DNA from 3 places in the Mesorhizobium sp. M0923 genome. Region 1 is predicted to be linked to each of the others. Evidence: predicted binding sites of a transcription regulator. Region 1 holds the regulator's gene; each other region holds the start of a gene.
What was found. Region 1 encodes PhoB, which activates phosphate uptake and scavenging genes when phosphate is short. Its sites were predicted from a motif close to TGTCATNNANCTGTCAT; they were not measured.
Positions count from the first base shown of each region.

Region 1 (6,676 bases):
ATGACGATGCCCGCGGCCACGGCCATCAGCACAGGTATGGCGATGCCGTGGGCGATGAACAACCCGCCCTCGGGAACGGTGATGCCGTTCTGCTGGGCATATTGGCGTACGATGCCGACCGGCCAAGGATAGGAATTGGCGATCCACACGGCGCCGAGGATGGCGGCGCAGGCTATCACGCCGAGCAAGCTTTCCGCCCAGACAGGGCGCAGCGGAAAGTTGAAGCGCTTGCGCTGCGAGCGGCCGTTGAAGAGCATGAAGGCAACGGCCGCGCAGGCGAGGACACCGACGATCCAGCTCCAGGTGGCGCCGATCGAGCCCCGTGGTCCGCCGCCCATCAGCTGGAAGGTCCTGTCCAGCGGCGCAACGGTGCGCCCGCTGGTGATCAGCCATGCCATGCCGCGCCAGACCAGCAATCCGCCGAGCGTCACGATAAAGGCAGGAACCTGGAGATAGGCGATGATGAAACCCTGAAACGCTCCGATAGCCAGGCCGAGCACCAGGCCGGCGGCCAGTGCGATGACCCACAGCCAGGGGCTGCCAAGCTGAAATCCCATGATGCGGACGAGGAATTCGGCCTGCGCCACGCCCATCACCATGCCGATCACGCCTTCCACGGAGCCGACGGAAAGATCGATGTTACGCATCACGATGACCAGCACCATGCCGGTCGCCATGATCGCCACCGACGAGGTCTGCACCGAAAGGTTCCAGAGATTGCGCGGCGTCAGGAAGAGCCCGCCCGACAGTATGTGGATCCCGACCCAGATGACCAGCAGCGCGCCGACCATGCCGAGCATGCGCGTGTCGAGTTCGGTTGCCTTGAGAAATCGGGCAACGACGCCGGCCTCCGATTCCCGCGCCCGGTCTGCCGTCGAGCTGTCGACCGGCGTGTTGGAAGTCGTGTCGGTCATGATGTTTCTCCCGCCGGGTTGCCGTCTGCCGCGGATGCCGGAAGCAGCCTAGAAGTTATCCGCCGGAAGCGGAAAAACAATTCTTTCTTGAAAAAACGCCGCGGCAAGCGGCCGCGGCGTTCGGACTTCTCGGAAACTCGGATCAGTTGCAGACCGGAACAGCGCCCGCCGCCACGCCCGCGCAGACCTCTTCTTTCTTGATCCAGCCGGCGTCGATGACGACGTTGAGGTTGTCCTTGGTGATGGCGACCGGGGTCAGGAACAGGGACTTTACGGTGTTGCCGCCGGGCGTGGTGAAATCCTTCACGCCGGCAATGTCGGTCATCTGCTTGCCGTCGGCCAATTGCGAGGCGATCTCGGCGGCGTTCTTGCCGAGCTCGCGCGCGTCCTTCCACACCGAGACCGTCTGTGTGCCGAGCGCGATGCGGTTCAGCGCGGCGTGGTCGCCGTCCTGGCCCGAGACCGGAACCGATCCAGCCAACCCTTGCGCCGTCAGTGCGGCGACGACGCCGCCGGCAGTGCCGTCGTTAGCGGCGACCACCGCATCGACCTTGTTGTCGTTCGCGGTCAGGAACTGTTCCATGTTCTTCTGGGCGTTGGCCGGCAGCCAGCCGTCGGTATAGGCCTCGCCGACATTCTTGATCTTGCCGCTGTCGATGGCGTCCTTCAGCACTTCCATCGAACCGGCAAAAAGGAAATCGGCATTCGGATCGGCGCCCGAGCCCTTGATGAAGACATAGTTGCCTTCCGGCTTCACCTTGAACACGTCGCGGGCCTGCATGCGGCCGACTTCCTTGTTGTCGAAGGTCAGGTAAAAGACGTCCTTGTTCTCGATCAGCCGGTCGTAGCCGACAACCGGAATACCTTCGTCCAGCGCCTTTTGCACGGCCGGCCCTATCGCCGAGGCGTCCTGCGCCAGGATGATCAGTGCGTTGGCGCCCTGCGAGATCAGGCTCTCGACGTCGGTGAGCTGCTTGCCCGGATTGGACTGTGCGTCGGCGGAGATATACTTGTCGCCGGCAGCCTCGATGGCCGCCTTCATTGCGGCTTCGTCGGTCTTCCAGCGCTCTTCCTGGAAGTTCGACCAGGAAACGCCGATGACCTTGTCTTTAGCCTGCGCCACCGACGCAAGCGCCAGCGTCATGGCGACACCCGCCAGAATGGCGGTCGTGAATTTCTTCATCATATCCTCCCTGCGCCGCGTACGGCGTGACCAATTGGCCCCAAAGGCCAGCTTAGAGGCGCTAATTTTTTCGAGCCTCGAAAAAATACTGGCCCGATCTCCCGCTGCTGTCAACATCGATTCTGATGGATTTTGATGTTGCTGCGACTTTTTTCGAGCTTCGGAATAAACGATGACAGCGCCACCTGCATCTGACACTATTTGCCTCATCCGACATTATTTGTCGGCATTACCGACGGCTTCCGGTTCATGAGCGGCCGCGGCAAACCGGGAGGAAAGCAAAACGATGTCGGTCGGAATCCGCCATGACGATTTGCGCCGGCGCAACCGGGCGATGGTGATCTCGGCCGTGCGCCGGGCCGGCCAGCCATCGCGTACGGAGATCGCCGCAACCACCGGCCTCAGCCACTCGACCATATCGGCGATCTCCTCCGACCTGATACGGGAAGGCATCCTCGCCGAGAGCAAGGCAAGCGAACCCGTTTCGTTGAAACGCGGTCGTCCGCAGGTCGGCCTCGCCCTCAATCCGGAAGCGGCGGCGGTGCTGACCGTGGTGTTGTCGCTGAATTTCCTGTCGGCCGCCATCATCGACTATGCGGGGCAGGTGGTCGCCGAGGAACAGCGCCGGCTGGACACGCTGACCATGCCGCGCGACGAACTGATCCGCGAATGCATGGCCATCGTCCGGCGCCGGCTGGACGATCCAGATCTTGACGTCCGCAGTGTCGCCCGCATCGCCCTGGCGATTCAGGGAATTACCGACTCCCCTGCACGCGCCATGCTGTGGTCGCCGATCACGCCCCAGACGGACATCGCCTTTGCCGACATGCTGGAAGATGAATTCGGCATCCCGGCCACGGTGGAGAACGACTGCAATATGATGGCGGTGGCTTTGCGCTGGCGCGATCCGGATCGCTATCGCGACGACTTCATCGCCATCCTGCTTTCGCACGGCATCGGCATGGGGCTGGTGTTGAAGGGCGAGCTGTTCACCGGCACGCATTCCTCGGGCGGCGAGTTTGGCCACATGATCCATCGTCCGGGCGGCGCGCTCTGCCGTTGCGGGCGGCGCGGCTGCATCGAGGCCTATGCCGGCAATTACGCCATCTGGCGCAACGCCACGCAGATGAGCGAAGACAGCCAACCGGTCGCCGACGTCAGCGACGCCGACATGCGCGCGCTGGCGGTTCGGGCGCGCGAGAAGGACGGGCCGGAACGCGAAGCCTACCGCAAGGCCGGCGAAGCGCTGGGTTTCGGTCTCGGCTCGCTGTTCGCGCTGATCGATCCGGCACCGGTCGCAATGGTCGGCGCCAGTGCCGCCGCCTTTGATCTGATCGAGCCGGCCTTGCGGAAGGCCATCGCCCAGACCGCCGGCGGCCAGCATTCGGGCTCGATCTCCTTCGATACCGAGCCGAACGAATTGCCGCTGATCCGCGAAGGCTGTGCAATGCGGGCGTTAAGCTTCGTCGACCAGCAGATTTTCGCGCCGGGCGCGCAAATGAGGCCCGGCGTCAGAAAGAACGTAGCCTGACTGGGCGGGTCAATCTTCCCTGATCGCGTAGCCGGCACCGCGGATGGTGCGGATGACATCAGGCATGCGGCCGTTGTTGACGGCTTTGCGCAGCCGCCCGACATGCACGTCGACGGTGCGTTCGTCGATATAGATCGTCTCGCCCCAGACATTATCGAGTAACTGGCTGCGCGAGAAGACGCGGCCCGGATGCCGCATCATGAATTCGAGCAACCGGAATTCGGTCGGCCCGAGCCGGATCTCGGTCTTCTTGCGATACACCCTGTGCGATTCGCGATCGAGCACGATGTCGCCGACCTTCAGCACGCTGGACAGCACTTCCGGCTTGGCGCGGCGCAGCAGCGCCTTGACCCTGGCCATGAATTCCGGTGTCGAAAACGGTTTGACCAGATAGTCGTCGGCGCCGGTCGAAAGACCGCGTACCCGGTCGCTCTCCTCGCCGCGCGCGGTCAGCATGATGATCGGCAGCCGTTCGGTTTCGGGGCGCACCCGCAACCGGCGGCAGAGCTCGATGCCGGAAACCGCTGGTATCATCCAGTCGAGCACCAGAAGATCGGGCACATTCTCCTGCAAACGGATCTCGGCTTCGTCGCCGCGTGTCACCACCTCGACCTGGTAGCCTTCGGATTCGAGATTGTAGCGGAGCAGCACACCCAACGGCTCCTCGTCCTCCACCACCATTATGCGTGGTGCGATCATCGGCTGGGCACCCCCATCATGTCGCCGGTGCGGACATTGTCGTTTCGTCTTGCTTCGGACGATTGACCGGCAATTGCTCGCCGGTCAGCACATAATACGCATTTTCGGCGATGTTGGTGACATGGTCGCCGATCCGCTCCAGATTCTTGGCGCAGAACAGCAGATGCGTGCAAGCGGTGATGTTGCGCGGGTCTTCCATCATGTAGGTCAACAGTTCGCGGAACACCGACGTATATTTGACGTCGATGCGCTCGTCGGCGGCGCGTAGCTTGGCCAACGCGGCCGCATCGCCTGCAGCATACTCCTCGATGACGCCCTGCACCTGGATGAGCACCAGCTGCGCCATCGCATCGATGGAATGCGATAGGTCGCGCGGTGTGACGCTAAGGCCGACCGCACTCACACGCTTGGCGATATTCTTGGCAAGGTCGCCGATGCGTTCGAGATCGCCGGCCATGCGGATCGCCCCGACGACATGGCGCAGATCGTGGGCCATCGGCTGGCGCTTGGCGATCAGGGTGATGGCGCGGTCGTCCAGTTCGCGTTGACGCGCATCCATGATGGCATCGTCGGAAACGACGCGTTGCGCCAGCACGTTGTCAGAATTCAACAGGGCCTTGGTCGCCCCGCCGACCATCGAACCGGCGAGGTCGGCCATGTCGCGGATCAGCTTGCTGATCTGCTCGAGATCCTCGTCGAAAGAAGCGACTGTGTGTTCGCCCATGGTCCTGTCCTCATATGCGTGATCGGAACGGCTCAGCCGAAGCGGCCGGTGATGTAATCCTGCGTGCGCTTCTCGCGGGGCGACGTGAAGATCTTCTCGGTCCGGTCGAACTCTACCAGTTCACCCAGATACATGAAGGCGGTCTGGCGCGATACGCGCGCCGCCTGCTGCATGTTGTGGGTGACGATGACGATCGTGTAGTCGGCTTGCAATTCGTCGATCAGTTCCTCGATCTTGGCGGTCGACAGCGGGTCGAGTGCCGAAGCCGGCTCGTCGAGCAGAATGACTTCCGGCTTCACCGCCACGGTGCGGGCAATACAAAGCCGCTGCTGCTGGCCGCCTGACAGGCTCAAGCCGCTGGCGTTGAGCTTGTCCTTGACCTCGCCCCACAGCGCGGCCCGCTTCAACGCTTGTTCGACGCGGCCGTCCATTTCGGACTTGCCCAGATTCTCATAAAGCCTGACGCCGAAGGCGATGTTCTCGTAGATCGACATCGGGAACGGCGTCGGCTTCTGGAACACCATGCCGATCTTGGTCCTCAGGAGATTGAGGTCCTGCGAGCGGTCGAGAATGTTCTTGCCGTCGAGCAGCACCTGGCCCTCGGCTGTCTGCTTCGGGTAGAGTTCGTAGATGCGGTTGAACACACGCAGCAGCGTCGATTTCCCGCAGCCCGAAGGGCCGATGAAGGCAGTGACGCTGCGCTCGGGCAGCGACAAGGTGATGTCCTTCAACGCCTTGCTCTGGCCGTAGTAGAAGTTGAGGTTCTTGACCTCGATCTTCGTCTTCTCGGCGACCGTCTCGGTCATCGTCATGTCCGCGGACAACATCTGTGTCATCTGTCCTCTCTGCGTCCGGTAAGGCTGCGGGCGAGGATGCTCAAGCCCAGAACCGTCAGGGTGATTATGAGTGCGCCGCTCCACGCCAGTTGCTGCCATTCCTCGTAAGGGCTGAGAGCGAACTGGAAGATGGTCACCGGCAGGCTGGCCATCGGCGCGTTGATATTGCTGCTCCAGAACTGGTTGTTGAGCGCGGTGAAGAGCAGCGGCGCCGTCTCGCCGGAAATGCGTGCTATCGCCAGCAATATGCCGGTGACGATGCCGGACAATGCGGCGCGGTAGGCGACCGAACGGATCACCACCCAGCGCGGCGCGCCGATCGCGGCGCCGGCTTCACGCAACGCGTTCGGCACCAGGTTGAGCATGTCTTCAGTGGTGCGCACGACCACCGGAATGACCAGGATGGCAAGCGCAACGGCGCCGGCTATGGCCGAGAAATGCCCCATTGGCCGCACCATCAACTCATAGACGAACAAGCCGATGATGATCGACGGCGCCGACAACAGGATGTCGTTGATGAAGCGCACGACGGTGGTGATGCGCGAGAAACGCCCATATTCGGCCATGTAGGTTCCCGCCAGCACGCCGATCGGCGTGCCGACGACAACGGCGATGATCGTCATCAGCAGGCTGCCCGCGATTGCATTGAGCAGGCCGCCGGCCTCGCCTGGCGGTGGCGTCATCTCGGTGAAGACCGCGAACGAAAGCCCGGCTGTGCCCTTATAGACCAGTGCACCGAGAATGAGCGCCAGCCAGGCAAGCCCGATGCCGGCGGCGACGACGCAAAGC
Region 1 is NZ_JAMYNW010000003.1:59,895-66,570, forward strand. It holds gene NKH89_RS06275 (sugar ABC transporter permease) at 1-914, opposite strand, end outside; gene xylF (D-xylose ABC transporter substrate-binding protein) at 1,057-2,097, opposite strand; gene NKH89_RS06285 (ROK family protein) at 2,384-3,628, shown strand; gene phoB (phosphate regulon transcriptional regulator PhoB) at 3,638-4,327, opposite strand; gene phoU (phosphate signaling complex protein PhoU) at 4,344-5,051, opposite strand; gene pstB (phosphate ABC transporter ATP-binding protein PstB) at 5,084-5,887, opposite strand; gene pstA (phosphate ABC transporter permease PstA) at 5,884-6,676, opposite strand, start outside.

Region 2 (6,676 bases), on a different contig from region 1:
GCGGCTGATGCCGACCACCACCGTCGTCAGCACCGCCAGACCGAGCACATAGATCTTCGTTGTCCGCCCGGGCAAAAACCGCGCCGCCATGCTGCCCAGCGTCAAATATGTCACCGCCGACAGCATGGCGTGGCCGCTCGGAAACGAAAGTGATGCCACGTCGGCGAGATGCGAGACCAGATCGGGGCGCGGCCGATCTATATCGAACTTGAGCACGCTTGACAGGACCTGGCCGCCCGCTACCGCGATGAACATGAGAAGCGCCGCGCCTGGCCTGCGGATGAGGAGCAGATAGACGATCATTGCTGCCGTGATCAGCACCAACACGCTGGCGCTGCCGAGGCTGGTGATGTCGCGCATCGCTCCTTCCAGCCACGCCGGTCCGATCGGATTGTCGGGTTGGCCGGCCTTGCGGAAGGCAAGCAGGATTTCGGTATCGAAGGCATGCGGCGTAGTGGCCCGCGCCATCTCCATTAGCTCCTCGAACCCCCACAGCCCGCCGGCAATGATCAGCCCGGCCAGCAGAACCGGGAACTCCAGCCAGTTGCGCAGTCTGCTTGCGGTCTTCTTCATCGGCCCGATCGCAGTTACAGCCTTTGCAGATAGGGTCCGAGCGTGATCAGCGCCACAGCTGCGATGGCAAGCATGATGCCGGTCGCCTGCAAGGCATTGACGCGCTCGCCGAAGAAGACCAGCGCCACCACATTCACCGACACCAGCTGGATCACCGCTGACAGGCTGAACGACACCGACATGCCGAATTCACGGATCAGCCTCAGCATGATCAGATTGCCGAGCGAATAGAGCGCCAACGTCAGCACGATCTTGCCAAAGCTCGGCGCCAGTCCCCATTGCTTCGCCGCCGTCGCCGCAAGCAGGAAGATCACTGTCGAAATGCAGAGCTGCCCAAGTCCCCAGAAACTCACTTTTTGCTCCTCCCGATGCGGTCCTTGCGCGCCTGCCGCAGCTCTTGTTTCCGAAGCGCCGGTCGCGGTCAAGCGGGGCTGATGTTGGGCACGAAATCGCAGATGGCAATTAGCCGGCATGTCATCAAACTGTGACCTGCCGGCGATACCGGATTGGCCAGGCAACACGCTCCAGCAATCCATCCAGCCAGAGGCAGGCCCCTATGACCGAACATCGCACCCCTGACGCCCATTTCCGCACCAGCCTGCTCGAGGAAAACGATGGGCCAGGAGCCAATCCCAGCGACAACCGCACCATGGGTGAGATCATCGCCGCGCGGTTCTCGCGCCGCGGCTTCCTCAACGGCTCGCTTGCCGTCTCGGCCATAGCCGCTACCGTCAGCCCGCTGGCGCTGATCACCGCCGACAACGCCCGCGCCGCCGAAGGCTCCGCCTTCGCTTTCGACGAGCTCGAGGCCGGCATCGACGACAAGCATCACGTTGCACCCGGTTATGACGCCGACGTGCTGCTGCGCTGGGGCGATCCGCTGTTCGCCGATTCGCCGGAATTCGATCCGACAAAACAGTCGGCGGAAGCCCAGGCCAGACAATTCGGCTACAACAATGACTATGTCGGTTATATCCCGATCGACGGCTCGGCCGAGCACGGCCTGCTGGTGGTCAACCACGAATACACCAATCCGCACCTGATGTTTCCGGGCCTCGTCACCATCGTCGATGGCAAAGCCAAGCAGGCGCCTCTCAGCAAGGAACAAGTCGACGTCGAGATGGCCGCGCATGGCGGCACCATTGTCGAGATCCGCAAGGAAGCCGGCAAATGGCAGGTCGTTCGCGACGGCAAGCTCAACCGCCGCATCACCTCCAACACCGAGATCGCGCTGTCCGGCCCCGTCGCCGGCCACGACCGCGTCAAGACCAGCGCCGACCCGACCGGCACGAAAGTCGTCGGCACCGTCAACAATTGTGCCGGCGGCGTCACGCCGTGGGGCACCTATGTCATGGCCGAGGAGAACATCCACGGCTATTTCTCGGGCGAGCTGCCGCAAGGCCACAAGGAAGCGGCCAATTACAAGCGGCTCGGCATTCCCGAAGGTGCTTATGAATGGGCAGCGCATTACGACCGTTTCGACATCGGCAAAGAGCCGAACGAGCCGAACCGCTTTGGCTGGATCGTCGAGGTCGACGTCCAGGATCCGACTTCGGTGCCGAAGAAGCGCACCGCAATGGGCCGCTTCAAGCATGAGGGCGCCGAATCGATCGTCGCCAAGGATGGCCGTGTCGTCTTCTACCTCGGCGACGACGAGCGCTTCGACTATGTCTATAAGTTCGTCACCACAGGCAAGTTCAATCCGGACGACCGCGCCGCCAATATGGATTTGCTCGACGACGGCACCTTGCATGTCGCCAAGTTTGCCGACGACGGTTCGGTCGAATGGCTGCCGATCGTCTTCGGCCAAGGGCCGCTGACGGCGGAGAACGGCTTTGCCAGCCAGGCCGACGTGCTGATCGAGACGCGCCGCGCCGCCGACCTGCTCGGCGCCACCAAGATGGACCGCCCTGAAGACATCCAGCCCAATGCCGCCAACGGCAAGGTCTATGTCATGCTGACCAACAATTCGAAGCGCAAGGCCGATCAGGTCGACGCCGCCAACCCGCGTGCCGAAAATGCCTTTGGCCACATCATCGAGATCGTCGAGGACGGTGGCGATTTTGCCGCCACCAAGGGCAAGTGGGAGGTGCTCTTGAAATGCGGTGAGCCCTCGGTTGCGGCAGTCGGCGCCACCTTCTCGACCGCAACCACGGCCAATGGCTGGTTCGGCATGCCGGACAATTGCGCGGTTGATTCGACCGGCCGCCTCTGGGTCGCCACCGACGGTCAGGGTCCGAAGGCCACTGGCCGCACCGACGGTCTGTGGGCGGTCGATACGGAAGGGCCGGCGCGGGCGACCTCAAAACTGTTCTTCCGCGTGCCGATCGGCGCCGAAATGTGTGGTCCCCTGTTTGCGCCGGACGACCAGACCGCTTTCGTTGCCGTCCAGCATCCAGGCGACGGTGGCGAGGACTGGGAGGCTTTCGGCCGTCCGTCCTACTATGAGGATTTGTCGACCCGCTGGCCCGACTTCAAGCCGGACATGCCGGTGCGGCCGGCGGTCGTTGCCATCACCAGGCAAGGTGGTGGCAAGATCGCGGTCTGACACGCAGCAAGGTCTTGCAGTCTCAAGGAAGGATTTCGGCGATACGAAATCCTTCCTTTCCCGATGCGGGATGCATCCATGCTACGCATTATGCGCCGACGAATCATTCGGTGCGCTGAACCACGGCCACATTCATTGTGCTTCGCAACCTGAAGCCAATGGACTCGTAAAGTCTAATGGCCGTGGCGTTGCTGGCATAAGCGTGGAGATAGGGAATTTCGTCGCGCGCCACTATCCGGTTTGCCACGAATATGGACAACAGCTTGCCCAGGCCACCGCCGCGAAATTTCGGATGTGAGCACACTCCGCTGAGTTCGGTATAGCCAGGTTGCTTCATGCGCTCGCCGGCCATTGCTGCAAGTCTGCCCTCGATTTTCACACCCCAAAAATCGCCCAGGCTCAAGGCTTCGAGCGTGAATGGGCCAGGCTTGGTGACCAACGCCAGAGCCAGCATCTCAGCGGCGTCGTCTCGCGTCAGACGTTGCACGCGCCCGTCGGACACGATCTGCAATGGCTGCTCGGCAATCATCTGAACCCCGGCCGCGGTCGAAGTCGCGGAAAGCCCCGTGGGCAGAGCAATGGCTTCCGCTTGAAGCAGGATCACACTCTCGCCCGGGGAGACAAGCTTTTCGAGCGCCCGCAGGCTTTCCGCGTCGTCCGCGCCAGTGGCGGCGAAAGGAACAATCGACGGCCGATATCGCCTGGCGAGGTTGCCACCTTGCGCGAAGGCCTGATGTCGCGTCTGAAGCGCGCTCCAGATCGGGCGGTCAAGCAGGTGTTTCATTGCACGGCATCTCTCGGTTTTGGTGCACGACGGTCGAGAGGAGCCGCGGCGAGGCCGTCCTCGATGGCGGCCAACTGATCGAGAAGCGGCCCCGAAAGATCCGCGCACAGATCCGCGACGGCGTTCTCGATGCGCGGCCAGACCTCGCGCTTTGCGACATCGACCAGCCGCCGGCCGTCCCTGGTGAGGGAGACGATCCTGCGCCGCTGGTCATCGATCGACGGACTGACCTCGAGCAATCCCAACTCGGCGAGAAGCGAGACGCTTCGCGTTACGCCTGGCTGCGCGATGCCAAGGGATTGCGCCAGTTCCCCGACAGGCAGGGGGCCTAGCCTGTCGAGCGCGGCCAGCAGTGGGTACTGGCTCGCCTGAACCGGAACATCCAGCCGGTCGAGAAGGCGCTGCGCCTCCGCTTGCAGTTGCTCGCCTATACGCTTCATCCTGCTGCCCAGGCACAGGAAGCCAAGCGATCGTATGACGTCTTCCATAGGCCAATCCGCCTCGCGATAAATCATAACATGATATATAACAAAACATGAAGGTCAAGGGGCTATCGTTGCAGGGGCTGCACTCAGTGCTGTTTCCGTTGATCGATAAGGCTGCTTTGCTTGGCAAGGCCAATCGATCAGTTGCGCAGCCGGTAGCCGGTTCTGAAGATCCAGGCGACGATCGCTATGCAGACAAGCAGGAAGACCACCGTCATGCCGAGGCTGACGCCGACCGAAACGTCGGATTTGCCGTAGAAGCTCCAGCGGAAGCCGCTAACCAGGTAGACCACCGGGTTGAACAGCGTCACCGTGCGCCAGATGCCGGGCAGCATGTTGATCGAATAGAAGCTGCCGCCGAGGAAGGTCAGCGGTGTGATGATCAGCAGCGGCACCAGCTGCAGTTGCTCGAAGCTTCTTGCCCAGATGCCGATGATGAAGCCGAACAGGCTGAAGGTCACGGCCGTCAGCACCAGGAAAGCGAGCATCCAGAACGGATGCTCGATCGTCAGCGGCACGAACAGCGAGGCCGTCGCCAAAATGATCAGGCCAAGCACGATCGACTTTGTCGCCGCACCTCCGACATAGGCGATGACGATCTCCAGATAGGACACCGGCGCCGACAGCAATTCGTAGATCGAGCCGACGAATTTCGGAAAGTAGATGGCGAAGGAGGCGTTGGAGATCGACTGCGTCAGCAGCGACAGCATAATCAGCCCCGGCACGATGAAGGCGCCGTAGCTGATGCCGTCGATCTCGGTGATGCGCGAGCCGATGGCCGAGCCGAAGACGACGAAATAGAGCGACGTCGAAATGACCGGCGAAACGATGCTCTGCAGCACAGTGCGAAGGGCGCGCGCCATCTCCACCCGATAAATCGCCCATACCGCATGAAGGTTCATGGCCGCGCGCGGGTTCATGCCTGTTTCCTCACCAGATTGACGAAGATCTCCTCGAGCGAGCTGTTTTCCGTATCGATGTCGCGGAACTGGATGCCGGCCGCCTCGAGCTCGCGGATCAGCGAGGCGACGCCCGGCCGTTCGCTCTGGTTGTCATAGGTATAGGTCAGCTGCCCGCCATCGGGCGAAAGCTCCAGCGCGTAGTGCGAAAAAGCATCGGGAACGGTGGCCAACGGGCTGCGCAGTTCCAGCACAAGCCGTTTGCGGCCAAGCTTTCGCATCAGCTCGGCCTTGTCCTCGACCAGCACGATCTCGCCGCGGTTGATGACGCCGACGCGATCGGCCATCGCCTCGGCTTCTTCGATGTAGTGCGTGGTCAGGATGATGGTGACGCCGTCTTCGCGCAGCCGGCGCACCATCGCCCACATGTCCTGGCGCAGCTCGACATCGACGCCGGCGGTCGGTTCGTCGAGGAACAGGATTCGCGGCTCGTGCGACAACGCCTTGGCGATCATCAGCCGGCGTTTCATGCCGCCGGACAGCGTGATCGCCTTGGCGTCCTTCTTGTCCCAGAGCGACAGGTCGCGCAGCACTTTTTCGACGAACGCCTTGTCCGCCGGCTTGCCGAACAGGCCGCGGCTGTAATTGACCGTCGCCCACACGCTCTCGAAGGCATCGATGGTCAGTTCCTGCGGCACCAGCCCGATCAGGCCGCGCGCAGCGCGGTAGTCGCGGTTGATGTCATGGCCGTCGACCGTGACGGTGCCCGACGAGCGGTTGACGATGCCGCAGACGATCGAGATCAGCGTCGTCTTGCCGGCGCCGTTCGGCCCCAGCAGCGCAAATATCTCGCCGCGCACGATATCGAGATTGATCTCCTTCAACGCCTTGAAGCCGGTGGCGTAGGTCTTCGTGACCCCGGAAATCGAGATGATCGGCTGCATGGCTGAAAACGGCTGCTTGAAACAGAGTTGTTGATTTAATCCGCTGAATGTCGGTGCGCAAATCCGGATGTCAATGGCGCTCCTGACAGTTCTGGACATCGAGGTTCGCCGGAATAGGCAACACCCGCCTGGTCGTCCAGCAAAATTCCACGCAAAAGCAGATTAACCGGCACTGCGGCGTTCCGCCTCGCGGCGGGACGCCGCTTTGACCGCCCGGCGCATGAAGCCTATCCTTGTACAAACAAGCAGCAGCTGGAGCCGCCATGGACCCGCTCATCCTGTCGCGCATACAGTTCGGCGCGAACATCTCGTTCCACATCCTGTTCCCGGCGATCACCATCGCGCTCGGCTGGGTGCTGCTGTTCTTCAAGCTCCGCTACAACGCGACAGGCGACTCCGCCTGGATGCGCGCTTATTTCACCTGGGTTAAGGTATTCGCGCTG
Region 2 is NZ_JAMYNW010000026.1:12,870-19,545, reverse strand. It holds gene NKH89_RS30265 (phosphatase PAP2 family protein) at 1-573, opposite strand, end outside; gene NKH89_RS30260 (hypothetical protein) at 588-926, opposite strand; gene NKH89_RS30255 (PhoX family protein) at 1,130-3,121, shown strand; gene NKH89_RS30250 (GNAT family N-acetyltransferase) at 3,225-3,905, opposite strand; gene NKH89_RS30245 (MarR family winged helix-turn-helix transcriptional regulator) at 3,902-4,393, opposite strand; gene NKH89_RS30240 (ABC transporter permease) at 4,531-5,292, opposite strand; gene NKH89_RS30235 (ABC transporter ATP-binding protein) at 5,307-6,233, opposite strand; gene NKH89_RS30230 (cytochrome ubiquinol oxidase subunit I) at 6,497-6,676, shown strand, end outside.
Region 2: a site for PhoB is predicted at 1,046-1,062, ahead of NKH89_RS30255 (PhoX family protein). Genes of this name have one in related genera too.

Region 3 (6,676 bases), on a different contig from region 1:
CGGGCCGGGTCAGCGCTACGACGTGATCTGGAAGGCGCAGCGTCCGGGCAAATGGCTGATCCATTGCCACATCCCGCATCACACCACGAACAACAATGTCGAGGAGAAGGGCGGCGGCGGGCTGATGGTCGTGATCGATGTGACATGACCGGCGTCGGCTTGGCTCGTTCCAACCGCTGCACCGGCCCGGACGCCATGCAGTGGCTGAAACCATGTTTTCTCTTAAGCTGATGTGATCTGCCAGACAGCGACGCCGGCAAGGGCGAGACCGGCAGCGCCCTCGATGGCCCGGGAGATGGTTTCGAACAGCCGTGGCTGGCGCGCGAAAAACTGTACAAGCCGTTCCCGAAACACGATCGACAATACCGCGACGCAGGACAGCGTCAGCGCCACGCCGACCATCACGGTGATGGCAAACAGGACGCCCGCTGCCGGAACACCCCTGGAGATCGCGAAAGTCATCGCGAAAAGCGTCAGCGGGCAGGGGATCAGGCCTGCCATCACGCCGACAGCCTCGCCTTCGTGCCTGTGGTGATGGCTGTGGCTCAAAGCGCGCCAGAGCATCCAGACGCCAATGAGGCCGAGCAGCCCACGACTGATATGCTCCAGGAGCGGAGCGCGGCCAACGCTGCCCAATGCTATGGAGACCAGTGGCAGCGAGAGAGCCGCAATCAGAACGGCAATCGTCACATGCGTGAACGATAGCGTGATAGACACGAGCAGGCCGCGCGAGACCTTCGCATCCGAACCGGCAAGATAGGTCGCCAGGACCGCCTTGCTATGACCCGGCGTCAGCGCATGGGCAGCCCCGAACACGACGCCCATCGGCAGGAAGGCCATGAATGCCAGCCAATTGCCTCCGGCCGCAAGCAGCTTGATCTGCTCGCCGAGCGTCAGATAGATCGTGCGCTGAAATTCGACGAGCGTCTGGAACATCGGACGAGACTAGCAGAAAATCGGCGAGCGTCAGTGCATGTGGCCGTGGTCATGCGTGTGCTCGTGAGGGTGCGGATGGTCGTTCTCTCCACGTTCCGTTGAAAACCGGACATTCGCCTCAGCCAGGGCTGGCATATGCTGGGACAGTTCGTCTTTCAGCGCTGCCGCGATCTTGTTCGCCGCCGACAGCGGTAAGGTTTCGTCCGCGGCAATTGCGATGTCGGCGTGCAATCTATGACCGACCCAGCGCGCCTTAGCATCGACAATATGCGCGCCCGCAACATGCTCGGCGGCATGTCGGATTTCATCCATCACACCGGGTTCGATTCCGTCCAGCATGCGGGTCAGCACCGAACGGGCCGATTGCCACACGATACCGAAGATCGCAATCGTGATCAGCAGGCCGACGATCGGGTCGGCCAAGGAAAAGCCGAGCCAGACGCCGATGGCTCCGATGACCACGGCAAGGCTGGTAAGTCCGTCGGTGCGGGCGTGGTAGCCGTCGGCAATGAGTGCCGCGCTGTTGATTTCGCGGCCGACGCGGATACGGAACACGGCAACCGCCCCGTTGCCGAGGAAGCCGACAATGCCCGCCGCCGTCAGCCAGCCGAGGTGTGTCACTACTTGTGGATTGATCAGCCTGTCGATGGCTTGGTAGGCGGCGACAACAGCGCTGAACAGGATGATGAGCACGATGATGATGCCGGCCAGATCCTCGACCCGGCCCAAGCCATAGGTAAAGGTCCGCGACGGCTTGCGCCGCGCCAGCACGAACGCAATCCATAGCGGGATCGCCGTTGTCGCATCGCCGATGTTATGGATCGTGTCGGCCAGCAATGCCACGCTCCCCGACAGCACAACCACGACCATCTGCAACGCCGCGGTGATGGCCAGGATTACGAACGACCATTTGATTGCCCAGATGCCCCGGTCGGTGGTAGCAATTGTCGCATCGATGACGCCGTGGGTGTGACCGTGCGAACCGTGATCGCCGTGATGATGTGCGGCGTGCGAGCCGAACCCGAGCCAGTCCAGAATGCGGGCTACGATGGCATTCATAGATACTTCGCCAGCTGCTTGAGTTCCGCCAGCGAGTTGCCGCCGGTTTCCACGCTGTCCGTGAGGCAATGCTCGATGTGATCGTTGATCAGCTCGCGCTTGGCGCTGCTGATGGCCCTTTCGACGGCATGAAGCTGCTGCGCCAGATCAACGCAAGGGCGATGCGCCTCGATCATGGCCAGCACCGCCGCAAGGTGGCCTTGCGCGCGCTTCAGGCGCTTTACGATGGAAGGATGTGAGGCGTGGAGGTGATCTGACATGCCTCCAGCATATCCTCCCGGGGAGGATACGGGTCAAGCTCTAAGTCAGCTGTGCAATTTCCGGAGAGGCTTCACCTTGAACATTGCTTGGTCTATGCCTTCCCCATGAAGAAGCTTGCCCGTTTTCTTGGCCTGCTGGTCGTTACAGCAGTCCTTGCGGTGGCGCTGGGCACGCTGCTGCCGCGCCCGCTCTGGCCGGCGGCCGCTGCCGATCCGATCGGCGCAAGCCACCGCATCCTGGTGCTGAAAAACCCGATCCACACCGACATCGCCATCCCGGTCGACGACGACGTGCGCCGGCGCTTCCACTTCCTGGTCGATGCCGGCATTCCGGCCGACATGGCGGAGGTCCGCTACATCGTCTTCGGCTGGGGAGGCCGCGCCTTCTATCTCGAGACGCCGACCTGGTCGGAACTGAAGGCAGTGCCGGTGATGAAGGCGCTGACCGTCGATGCTTCGGTGATGCATGTCGACATTTCAGGCGAAATCGCCGAGCCGCATCCCGACGTCGCCGGCTTCGACGTAAGTGAGGAACGCTTTGCGGCGCTGCTCGATTTCATTGCAGCAAGCTTCCAGCGGGGGCCGAACGGGGCCATTCCGATCGAGAATGCGGCCTATTCCCGCTTCGATCGTTTCTTCGAAGCCAATGGCCATTTCAACGCGCTGATCGGCTGCAACACCTGGACGGCGGCGGCACTGCGCACGGCCGGGCTGCGCACCGGCTGGTGGAACCCGCTGCCAGCCTCGCTCGGCCTGTCGATGCGGCTTCACAATTGAAGAGGGTTCCGGCTGATCAACGCCGCGATCCTTCGAGCCCTCCTTTCGCCAATCTCTAACGTTGCAGGACCTAGCAAGGCGCCGAAACTGCCAATCTCCCTCCTTGTGGGGGAGATGTCCGGCAGGACAGAGGGGGGCGCTGTCCCGCCGGCCTATCGAGCTTTTTATCGCCGATCCCCAGACTCGCGCGCCCGCTAGCCATAAAGCCAATCAAGATCGGCGGCGAGCTTTTCGGGTGAGCGCATCGCCAGGAACAGGTTGCGGGCCATCGCCACCGGCCCGGCCGCGTGCCAGGCGAGGCGGTTGACCGCGCCGCGGCGGGCGACCTGGGCGACGCGCGGCCGCCGCGCCTGTTCCCAAGCGGCAAGCGCGCCGCTGAGATCGGCAGGCGAGGTGGCAACGAAGCCGGCAAGCGTCGCCGCGTCCTCGATCGCCATCGCCGCGCCCTGTGCGGCAAAGGGCGTCATCGCATGCGCCGCATCGCCGATCAGCGCGACGCCTTCCGGTGTCGTCCACCGCCGCTGCTCGACGGTGTGGATCGGCCATGCCGTCCACGGCGCCGCCTCGCTCGCCAGACGGACCAGCGCCGGCGCGGTACCGCGCATGGCGCTGACGAGGATGGCGGGGTTGGCATGCCCCGACCAGCCCTCGGCGATGCGCTCGCCCCTGGTGAAGGCGGCGAGGTTGAAGGCAGTGCCACGGCTGACCGGATAGGCGACCATATGGAAGCCGGGATAGAGGAATGCGGTAACGCAATCGGGCGCACCGATCGCTGCAAAGGCTTGGCCAGCAGGGCTGTCGGCACCGACGGTGGCGCGCCACGCCAGCTCACCTGAAAACCGGCTACTACCGAATTCGGCCGCTTTGCGGGCCAGTTGTTCTCGCACCGACGACCAGACGCCATCCGCGCCGATCAGCAGACAGCCAGCCTCGACCGTTTCGCCATCAGCCGATGCAGTGACGGCAACAGCTTTCGGTCCGGCTGCGATGTCGGTCACCCGCGCGCCAGCGACCAGTTCGATCCCGGGCTGCTCCGAAACCCGCTGCATCAGCGCTGACTGCAGATCGGCGCGGTGGGCGACGAGATAGGGTGCCCCCCAGCGCGTTTCGGCGGCCGGGCCAAGCGGTACGCGCGCCAGCTCGCCCAGCGTGGCGGCATCCTTGAGCACAACCGCCTCCGGCCGCACCGCCGTCGGCAGCAGCCGATCGAGTACGCCGAGTTGTCGAAGAATGCGTGTCGCGTTGGGCGACAACTGGATGCCGGCGCCGGCAGCCTCGAGGTGCTGCGCCTGTTCGAACAGTTTTATCCGATAGCCGCGCTCGGCGAAGGCCAGTGCCGCGGTCAGCCCGGCAACGCCCGCCCCGGCGATGACGACCTGCCGGGACTGCGTTTCCTGCATCAGGCTTGTCGCAGGAGAATCAGGCGGCCTGGTCGATATAAAGGCAGCCCGGCGGCACCGTTTCCAATGCCTTCAGCTTCGGCGAATAGCGATAGAGCGTCGAGCAGTAGGGGCAGACCTTTTCATTGTCGTCGCCCATGTCGAGAAATACATGCGGATGGTCGAAAGGCGGATTGGCGCCGGTGCACATGAATTCCTTGACGCCGATGTCGATTGCCGGATAGCCCGCATCGTTCTGGAAATGGGGAATGGAACCGCCTGCCATCGTCGTCTCCTGATCTTGTCGATTGCATCTGGATCATAACCCGTCTCTTTGCAAGATCGATGAAATGAAACTGTCGCAAAAGCCTGTCAGAGGATAAGTTAAGCCGGTTAACACCGTAATCCGCGGACGGGTGTGAGAAGAGCAGGAACTATGAACGAACTGAAGCCGGTCCAGAACGAATTCATCACCATCGAGGCTGCGAGCCGCGAAGGCGGCAATCCTGACCGCTTCGTCAACCGCGAGTTTTCCTGGCTGCAATTCAATCGGCGCGTGCTCGAGGAATCGCTGAACGCCAATCATCCGCTGCTCGAGCGCGTTCGCTTCCTGTCGATATCGGCGGCCAATCTCGACGAGTTCTTCATGGTCCGCGTCGCCGGTCTTGCCGGCCAGGTGCGCGAGGGCATCGTGCTGAAGAGCCCGGACGGGCGCACCCCCGAGCAGCAGCTCGAACAGCTGTTGCGCGAGGTCGAGCGCCTGCAGGAGGACCAGCAGAACAGCCTTTCGGCGCTGATGCTGCAGCTCAACAAGGAAGGCATCGAGAGCATCACCCGCGATGCGCTGACCAAGGACGAGAAGACCTGGCTCGAGGACCATTTCCAGGAGCAGGTGTTTCCGGTCCTGACGCCGCTGTCGATCGACCCAGCGCATCCGTTTCCGTTCATTCCCAATCTCGGTTTCTCGATGGCGCTGCAATTGCGCCACCGCAAGAACGGCGAGGAAATGAGCGCGCTTTTGCGCCTGCCGGTAGCGCTGAGGCGCTTCATCCGCTTGCCGGATCGCAAGCATCACGTCCGCTTCGTTCCGCTCGAAGAGGCGGTCAGTCTCTACATCGGCAAGCTGTTCCCCGGCTACGAGGTCAAGGGCTCCGGCACGTTCCGCATCATCCGCGACAGCGATATCGAGGTCGAGGAAGAATCCGAAGATCTGGTGCGGCTGTTCGAGACGGCGCTGAAGCGTCGCCGCCGCGGCTCGGTCATCCGGATCGAGTTCGACAGGCTGATGCCGTCCGAATTGCGCGACTTCGTCGCCGGCGAGCTTGGCGTCTCGGCCAGCCGCATCAGCGTGCTTACCGGGCCGCTGGCGCTTAGCCAGATCTCGGAGATCGTCGCCGTCGCTCGCGACGATCTGAAGTTCACGCCCTACAATCCGCGCTTCCCGGAGCGCATCCGCGAGCATGGTGGCGATTGCTTTGCCGCCATCCGCGAGAAGGACATCATCGTCCACCACCCCTACGAATCCTTCGACGTGGTGGTGCAGTTCCTGCGCCAGGCGATGGCCGATCAGGAAGTGGTGGCGATCAAGCAGACGCTCTACCGCACCTCCAACGACAGCCCGATCGTGCGGGCTTTGGTCGACGCCGCCGAGGCCGGCAAGTCGGTGACGGCGCTGGTCGAGCTCAAGGCGCGCTTCGACGAGGAGGCCAACATCCGCTGGGCGCGCGACCTCGAGCGCGCCGGAGTCCAGGTCGTCTTCGGCTTTCTCGAGCTGAAGACCCACGCGAAAATGTCGCTGGTGGTGCGGCGCGAGGATGGCAGGCTACGCAATTACGTGCATCTCGGCACCGGCAATTACCACCCGGTCACCGCGCGCATCTACACCGACCTGTCCTTCTTCACCACCGATCCGACGATCGCGCGCGATGTCGCGCAATTGTTCAATTTCATCACCGGCTATGCCGAGCCGGCCGAGCAGATGCGGCTGGCCATATCGCCGTTCACGCTGCGCAACCGCATCCTCAAGCATATTTCGGACGAGATCGGCCACGCGCTGGATGGCAGGCCGGCTCGCATCTGGATGAAGATGAATGCGCTGGTCGATCCGATCATCATCGATGCGCTCTACGATGCCAGCCGCGCCGGCGTCGAGATCGATCTCGTCGTGCGCGGCATCTGCTGCCTGAGACCGCAGGTGCCGGGCCTGTCGGAGAACATAAGGGTGAAGTCGATCGTCGGCCGCTTCCTCGAGCACAGCCGCATCTA
Region 3 is NZ_JAMYNW010000010.1:55,024-61,699, forward strand. It holds gene NKH89_RS18400 (multicopper oxidase domain-containing protein) at 1-148, shown strand, start outside; gene NKH89_RS18405 (HoxN/HupN/NixA family nickel/cobalt transporter) at 223-936, opposite strand; gene NKH89_RS18410 (cation diffusion facilitator family transporter) at 967-1,995, opposite strand; gene NKH89_RS18415 (metal-sensing transcriptional repressor) at 1,992-2,255, opposite strand; gene NKH89_RS18420 (TIGR02117 family protein) at 2,361-3,032, shown strand; gene NKH89_RS18425 (FAD-dependent monooxygenase) at 3,227-4,432, opposite strand; gene NKH89_RS18430 (zinc-finger domain-containing protein) at 4,452-4,697, opposite strand; gene NKH89_RS18435 (RNA degradosome polyphosphate kinase) at 4,848-6,676, shown strand, end outside.
Region 3: a site for PhoB is predicted at 4,758-4,774, ahead of NKH89_RS18435 (RNA degradosome polyphosphate kinase). Genes of this name have one in related genera too.